Regions from separate parts of the Peribacillus sp. S4 genome, predicted to be linked through region 1. Evidence: riboswitches for the same ligand, from Rfam matches in the RefSeq annotation. Region 1 holds a riboswitch; the other holds the start of a gene.

Region 1 (4,217 bases):
AAACATATATCATTTGTGACTAGAATTTCAAGAAATTTCAGAGAAGGTGTATAAATGGTGCAATTCGAAAAATCCGGACTGCTTCAGGACCTGCCCAAGCAGTTTTTTGCTTCACTGGTCGCAAAAGTCAATGCAATCACGGAGCAAGGACATGATGTCATTAATTTAGGCCAGGGAAACCCTGATCAGCCGACGCCGGAACATATCATCAAAAGTTTGCAAACTGCCGCTGAAAAAACGATTAATCATAAATATTCGCCATTCCGGGGACATCAATATTTAAAAGATGCTGCTGCCGTCTTTTATGAACGGGAATACGGTGTCAAGCTGGATCCGAATAGTGAAGTGGCGATTCTCTTCGGGGGAAAGGCAGGTCTTGTCGAACTTCCGCAGTGTTTATTGAATCCAGGTGATACAATCCTTGTTCCAGATCCCGGCTATCCGGATTATCTATCCGGTGTTGTTTTAGCCCAGGCAAAGACCGAACTGATGCCCTTGACAGAAGAAAATGATTTTCTTCCGAAATACGATGACATACATAAAGAAGTTCTTGATAAAGCCAAAATGATGTTCTTGAATTATCCGAATAATCCCACAGGCGCTTCTGCAACTGAAAGTTTCTTTGATGAAACCGTCTCCTTTGCAAAAGAACATTCAATTTGTGTGGTCCATGATTTCGCCTATGGGGCGATCGGATTCGACGGAAAAAAACCGATAAGCTTTCTCCAGGCGGAGGGAGCGAAGGATGTAGGAGTTGAAATATACACTCTATCGAAAACATACAATATGGCAGGGTGGAGAGTCGGCTTCGCAGTGGGCAATAAGAGTGTAATAGAAGCTCTTGAACTATTACAAGACCATCTTTATGTGAGTCTTTTCCCGGCGATACAAGAAGCTGCGGCAAGCGCTTTGCTTGACTCACAGACCTGTGTAGAGCAGTTAGTGCAAATGTACGAGGGGCGAAGGAATGTTTTCATTGAGGGATTGAGGTCCATCGGATGGGAAGTCAAAGCTCCAGCGGCATCGTTTTTTGCCTGGCTCAAGGTACCTGGAGGTTTTACGTCCGAGAGTTTTGCGGACTATTTATTAACGCATGCCCATGTAGCTGTTGCCGCAGGGAATGGGTTCGGTGAATTTGGCGAAGGTTATGTCAGGGTAGGGCTACTGACTTCGGAAGAACGGCTGCAAGAGGCTGTGGAACGAATACGGACATTAAACTTATTTTAATGCAATAAGGTTCACCTTTAAATAGTTAAAACTTATTGACAAAGTAGGAATTACCTGTCAGAATACAAAATAAATTCTTAATCTTTCGATACTTGGATGCAACTTATATATCAGCGTTTTCTTATTTTGAGCAGGTGGAGGGACTAGCCCGATGAAGCCCAGCAACCGACCGTAATTCCATTGTAAAATGGGGCGGAATCCTTCCGCCGGATTTTTTTGAAATCCACAAGGCACGGTGCTAATTCTTGCAGCCGATGGCTGGGAGATAAGAAGATGGCTTTTTAAAGCCTCTTCTTTATGAAGGGGCTTTTGCCATTTTGAGACCATCTCAGACCAATAGTGACATCGAGAGTTTACTAACGTGTTATAGGAGTGATCAGATGAGCGAGATAGTCGCTACTTATTTAATTCATGACCTTATTGGAAATCATGAGAAAAAAGCAGAGAGCATTGCCTTGGGTCTGACTGTCGGGACATGGACGGACTTGCCGCATTTGGTACAGAAACAACTGGAAAAACATAAGGGACGCGTCGTATCGGTGACCCCCCTATCTGAAGAAGAGAGGGCAAACAGCTACTTTAATCGGAAAGTATACCGTTCGCTGATTAAAATTGCCTATCCGGCAAGGAATTTCTCCAATGATTTACCTGCAATCCTTACGACGGTCTTCGGCAAACTTTCATTGGACGGTGAAATAAAACTTATAGACTTGGATTTTGTCGGTGATATTCAAAAAGCTTTTCCCGGGCCGCAATTTGGCATTGAAGGCATAAGGGAAAAGCTTGGCGTATTTAACCGGCCCTTGGTGATGAGCATCTTTAAAGGCGTATTGGGAAGAGACCTAACATTTCATAATGAGCAACTGAAGCAACAAGCATTGGGAGGTGTCGACCTAGTTAAGGATGATGAGATCCTCTTCGACCAGGAACTGACTCCATTTTTCGATAGAATAAAAACGGGAAAAAGAATATTGAATGAAGTCTATGAAACCACTGGCCACCGTACTTTATATGCTGTCAATCTATCTGGGAAAACTTTTGAATTATTGGATAAGGCAGAGCAAGCGGCTGAAGCAGGGGCAGATGCTTTATTGTTCAACGTTCATACATATGGTTTGGATGTATTGCAGGCCTTGAGTGAACATGATCGTATAAAGCTGCCGATCATGGCGCACCCCGCATATAGCGGGGCATTGGCATCTTCATCATTTTATGGTATCGGCTATCCATTATTGCTTGGTAAATTAGTAAGATTATCAGGTGCGGATTTATCCTTGTTCCCTTCCCCTTATGGAAATGTCGCACTTGAAAAAACGGAGACCTTAGCGATTGCTGAAGCTCTGACAAAAGATGAACTTTCATGGAAAAAAGCCTTCCCTGTTCCTTCTGCAGGCATTCATCCGGGCATGGTTCCGGACCTAATCAAGGATTTCGGGCTTGATAGTGTGATTAATGCCGGAGGCGGAATTCACGGGCACCCTGACGGAGCAGAGGGCGGTGCCAAGGCTTTCCGTTCTGCGGTGGAAGCCGTTCTGGCAGGAAAGGAACTTTCTGAAGCGGCGGCTGAGGAAGAAACCCTAAAAAAAGCTCTTGTGTTGTGGGGAGGCCTATAAGAAATAATGAAACCGATCATCTTTTGTGATTTTGACGGAACGATCACCAACACAGATAATATCATTTCAATTATGAAGAAATTTGCGCCTCCGGAATGGGAAGCGTTGAAAGACGGTGTCCTTCAGCAAAAAATCAGTATATCTTCAGGAGTTGGGGATATGTTTTCCCTGCTTGATAGTGGCTTGAAGGATGACATAATCCAATATGTAAGAAAAACGGCCGGCATTCGTCCAGGGTTTTATGAATTCGTTGAGTATACGAAACAAGCCAATATCCCTTTATATATTGTAAGCGGGGGCATGGATTTTTTCATTTCACCCCTTTTGAATGATATCTTGCCAACAGAGTCCGTTTATTGCAACCATGCATTTTTTGATAAGGAAAAGATTTATATTGAGTGGCCACATGCTTGTGATGAGCAATGTAGTAATGATTGCGGTTGCTGCAAGCCATCCATTATGAGGGAAATTGCGGGTCCGGAAGATTTTAAACTCGTTATTGGAGATTCAGTTACGGATTTTGAAGCGGCAAAACAGGCCGATTTTGTCATAGCCCGTGACATATTGCTTGAAAAATGCGGTAGGGAAGGAATTCCACATCAAGGATTCGAAACATTTTTTGATGTAATTGACATTATAAAGCAGCAGGAGGTGGTTAAAGCGTGAACACTCATTCTAAAGAATTGCTTGAGTTGGCAGATATTAAAGCTGAACTGGCCGAAAGGGATTGGTTTATGGGAACAAGCGGGAATTTGTCCATCCGCGAACCTAAGAGCCCTTTCTTTTATATTACCGCAAGTGGTAAGGATAAAAGGAAGCAATCGGATTCGGACTTTTTACTGGTGGATTTAAAAGGAAAACCAGTTGAAGATACGAACCTAAGACCATCGGCCGAAATGTTACTTCATACAGACATTTACCGAAAAACCAATGCGAACTGTGTACTCCATGTCCATACAGTTGAAAATAATGTGATATCGGAATTGTACGGAGATGAAGGCCAAGTTTCCTTTCGTAATCATGAAATCATTAAAGCGACCGGTCGGTGGGATGAAGATTCGGAGCTTCGGATTCCAATCATATATAATCACGCTGACATACCGCTGCTATCCGATAAGTTCAAGCCGCATGTCGAAGAAGACTCTGGCGCTGTGCTGATACGCAATCATGGCATTACGGTTTGGGGCAAAAGCGGATTCGAGGCAAAAAGAATACTTGAAGCCTGCGAATTTTTATTTCAATATCAACTGTTACTTAATCAACAAAAGGCGTTTGCAGGTTCTATAAGATAAATACTCATAGAGGAGGAATGAATGATGGCGACGATCAGATTCCATGAAACAAACGAGGTTATTGAAAACGGTGAACAGGTAAAAG
Region 2 (4,217 bases), 1.8 Mb from region 1:
ATGAAGAAAGCGGAATCAGGTTTAAAACGGCCGTCCGGCTGGCTTTCCTTGAAAGAGATTTTCATGAATGGCAGGAGTTATTCGCTGAATTCGAGGCCTGCGCAGAACCAGTGCTGACTTTCACCGAAGCGGCCGAGCATCCCCAATTGAAGGAGAGGGGAATGATCGTCGAGGTTCCTGACGGAAAAGGGAATGTCCAGAGGCAAATCGCCTGCCCGATCAAAACATCGGTTTTCACCCCTGGATATAAACATGCAGGCTTGGAGCCAGGACAAAACAACGCAGAAATCCTTCGCACCCCCAATCGCTAAATAAAGATGTAAAGGCTATCGCTTTTCCGAGTTTTTTGGAAGGTGATAGCCTGTTTTTTTTGAATGCCGGAAAAAGCAGGGGGAGGGTCGATATGATCGTTCGAAGTTCGAAGGTCGAAGTGAAGCGGAAGGAGAATAATTATCCTCTTATCATTTGTGGAAAGCAACATATTACCACTGTGAAAATTTACTAGTTATAACCAGTGTGGGCAGGGTATCAGAGTAGCATCCTGGTAAGGAGGGGGTTAGTTAAATATGTTTGGTCTCTCTGATATCATTAAATTTCTATTTTCCTTTTTTTTGATCATGCCGATCGTTACGCTGATACATTTGAGCGGGCATATTTTCTTTGTTACGCTCTTTGGGGGATCAGAAAAGAAAATCTTGATCGGTTGTGGCAATAAACTTTTCGCCTTTCGGAACATAGAGGTGAGGAAATATTATTTTTGGAATGGGACTTGCGAGTTCAAGGGATTGAAACATGATAATCGATTGACGAATACGCTGATATATTTAGGGGGGGCTATCTTTAATTTAGTCAGCATGCTGATCATATATAGCTTAGTGTATCAGAATATCCTGGACAGCTCGGTGATCTGGTATCAATTCATCTATTTTTCTTTCTACGTTATGTTTTTCTCCTTGTTTCCGATGTATTTCTCGGACGGATCGCCTAGTGATGGGAAGGCTGCGGAATTGGCCTTGAGGAACAAGCTGGAAGATAGGGTGACGGATGATATATTCGTGAAGAAAATGGAGGAGGAGGAGGATGATAGCTGCAAGTAAAAAGGGAACGTCCAGATGGTCGTTCTTTTTTTTGTTTGCTTTCAGTTTTAGGGTTATAAGAATAAACCTAATCGGCACGCTTATATTGAAGCCGATTAGGTTGTTTGAATCCCGTAAATAAGTTTTAAAGTCTCCGTAAAATAATCATTCCCATACTTCTTTTGCTATATCAACGACGAATTTCAGCTTTTCCCATTGCTGTGCTTCGGTTAGCTTGTTGCCGTGATGGGTGGAGGCGAAGCCGCATTGAGGGCTTAAGCATAATTGTTCGAGCGGAACGAAGTGCGATGCTTCTTTAATGCGTGCCTTAACAGCTTCCTTGTCCTCGATTTCTCCATTTTTTGAAGTGACGGCACCCAGTACGACCCGTGCACCGCCATTTGGAATGTATTCCAATGGTTTGAAATCCCCTGAGCGTTGATCATCATATTCCAAGAAGAATCCATCCACTTTTTCTTTTGCCAATAAAGTTGGGGCGATACGGGCATAGCTTCCTTCAAACGCCCATGTCGACTGGTAGTTTCCGCGACATAGATGGGTAGTGACGATAAGGTCTTCTGGTTTGCCTTCCAATGCTCCGTTAATGACCCGAAGTGCAAGATCAATTAATTGTTCCCTCGTATATTTTCCATCTTTGAACTGGAAATCCGGAGCTGAAAGTCTGGCAATATATACATCATCCAATTGAAGATAACGCACACCTGCTTCATAAAAGGCTTTCAAAGCATGCTGATAGGCGTTGATGATATCATTTGCATAGTCTTCAATATCAGGGTAGACGTCTTCATTATGAATGCCTGCAGCAAATAATTGATTCGGACTGGGGATTGTTTGCTTGGCAACGGCACGTCCGTTCACGATTTTGTTCAATTCAATGAAATCACGAATGAAGGGATGTTCAGGGTTGAATGAAACCTTCCCGGTATTGCGAACATTATATCTCTCTGTTTCGACACCATCGAATGTGAGGCCTTTTTCAGTTACATATCCCTCGATGCCATTTAAATGTTCGAGGAAGTCAAAGTGCCACCATGTTCGTCTGAATTCACCGTCCGTAACGGCCTCTAAACCAACTTCGATTTGTTTATCGACGATCCGATTGATTTCTTCAGTTTCAATTTCACGAAGCCTCTCAGCTGAAATGGTACCTTCCTTAAAGTCCTTCCTGGCAATATGTAAACGTTCCGGTCTTAATAAACTTCCGACGTGGTCCGCCCTGAATGGTGCTTTCGTTAATGTGATTGACATGTTGATTCCTTCTTTCCTTTTAAAAATATAGGCTCTTTTCGTAAAGATTGTTGTTTTTAAACGAAACTATTTAAGGTTGATTGGAGCGGAAGTGCGAGACTCCTGCGGGAGCAGCGGGAGAGGTGAGACCCCACAGGCGTTTACGCCGAGGAGGCTCACCGCCCGCCCCGCGGAAAGCGAGCATCTTGAGGGGAAATCAACCACAACCCACTACCTGGTAAATAGCAACAAAGTATGTGAAAACAGCCAAAATAAAAAACCTCTTCTTAAAAATAAGAAGAGGTGTTGGCAACAAAGCTATATACTCTTCTTATCTTCAAGTTTTTACACTTCTGGAATTAGCACAGTACAAGATCGGTCTGTTGCTGAGGCATCAAAGGGCCAGTCCCTCCACCTCTCTGGATAAGAGTTGTCTATTAAATTAACTATGACTATACAGGTAGTTTTTATGAAGGTCAAGGGGTGGAGCTGGAATATTTCGAATATACCGTTTATTATCCGGGCTGGAATGTTAACGGCATCAGGGAATCCGGCATATGCTTTGAGTGGGGAGGGAATGCAAGGATGAGTCCATTCAAAAATGGCATACCGATTACGGTAACTGAAGCCATGATAGAGAGAATCATAAAAATGAAATCATCTGATCAGGATATTAAAGTCGAAATTACGCCAAAGCATATTGTGCTTTCCGGAACGATGGAAGTGAAAAAAATGCTGTTTAAGAAAAACGTAGCTTTCCGGATTACATTAAAACCGGTTCATGTGGAAAAAAGAACGATTTCATTTGAATTAGTCGAAATGGAACCAATTGACAGGGATTTCATCAACAAAAGGATATTTAACAGACCGCCATTTTTTGAATATGAAAAAAGAACGATCAAAATGAATGTTAATGCTTGGAGCATCGTGAGAAAAATTCCAATTGGCACAATTAAATCGTATGAACTCGTCGAAGGTGCATTGAAAATGAAACTCTCTTTATGATTCAAGGGGATATTTTACATATATCCTTTGCCGCAATCTATAAAGGGTGTGAAAGGTATGATAGTGTTAAGGTTACATGGTTCATGAAAAAATGTGTTTGATAAATCAAGTTCTTTAAAATATACTAAATGACTTGAAGTTTTGAGTTTTTCTGGGAATGAGGAGGATGATGATGGATCAGAAGATTTTGCCTGCTTCAGCAAGCATGAAGGATTTTGAAAGATTTCTAGAAAGTTCCTATGAAATAGGTGTGTTTCTTGATTTGCATATCTCACAATTGAAAAATGTAAGTATGATGGCAAAGCAGCATAATAAGAAAATGATTTATCATGTCGATTTGATCCATGGCATAAGAAGTGATGAGTACGCGACAGAATTCATTTGTCAGGAATATAACCCCTATGGGCTGATTTCGACTAAATCAAGCGTTATATTGAAGGCGAAGCAAAAGGGGGTCATTGCCATCCAGCGAATCTTTTTAATAGACTCACATGCGCTTGAGAAAAGTTATAAGCTGGTGCAGAAAACCAAGCCGGATTATATCGAAGTATTGCCGGGCGCCATGCCATGGATGATAAAAGAAGTGAAGGAACGATTGCAGACACCGATTTTTGCAGGCGGCCTCATACGTACTTCGGATGAAGTCCTGAATGCCCTTGATGCCGGCGCCTCGTCAATCACCACTTCAAAAACTGAATTATGGGATATCGTCTAATAGGGAAAAATTGAAAAAAATTACAGAATAATAGATTAATTTTTCACAAAATATTGACAGCGTTTTCATAACCTAGTATATTTTACAGTACAAGTTAATATATGTGACGGAGACTAGGAGATTCACAACAGATCTATTCATAATTTTTTTTATGAATATAGTTCTGCTGTGGA

The links. A riboswitch is a leader RNA that binds a small molecule or an ion and turns the genes downstream of it on or off. The one in region 1 is predicted to bind S-adenosylmethionine.
Region 2: linked by a shared signal. The riboswitch ahead of ACJ9PY_RS24135 (5-methyltetrahydropteroyltriglutamate--homocysteine S-methyltransferase) and the one ahead of mtnW (2,3-diketo-5-methylthiopentyl-1-phosphate enolase) in region 1 are both predicted to bind S-adenosylmethionine.

The regions. Positions count from the first base shown of each region.
Region 1 is NZ_CP175708.1:3,181,360-3,185,576, reverse strand. Features, by position in the region: gene ACJ9PY_RS14990 (pyridoxal phosphate-dependent aminotransferase) at 55-1,227, shown strand; SAM riboswitch class I at 1,346-1,499, shown strand; gene mtnW (2,3-diketo-5-methylthiopentyl-1-phosphate enolase) at 1,608-2,840, shown strand; gene ACJ9PY_RS14980 (2-hydroxy-3-keto-5-methylthiopentenyl-1-phosphate phosphatase) at 2,847-3,506, shown strand; gene ACJ9PY_RS14975 (methylthioribulose 1-phosphate dehydratase) at 3,503-4,132, shown strand; gene ACJ9PY_RS14970 (cupin domain-containing protein) at 4,157-4,217, shown strand, end outside.
Region 2 is NZ_CP175708.1:5,029,329-5,033,545, reverse strand. Features, by position in the region: gene ACJ9PY_RS24145 (CaiB/BaiF CoA transferase family protein) at 1-311, shown strand, start outside; gene ACJ9PY_RS24140 (hypothetical protein) at 567-1,097, shown strand; gene ACJ9PY_RS24135 (5-methyltetrahydropteroyltriglutamate--homocysteine S-methyltransferase) at 1,242-2,345, opposite strand; SAM riboswitch class I at 2,653-2,754, opposite strand; gene ACJ9PY_RS24130 (hypothetical protein) at 2,808-3,329, shown strand; gene ACJ9PY_RS24125 (glycerol-3-phosphate responsive antiterminator) at 3,496-4,044, shown strand.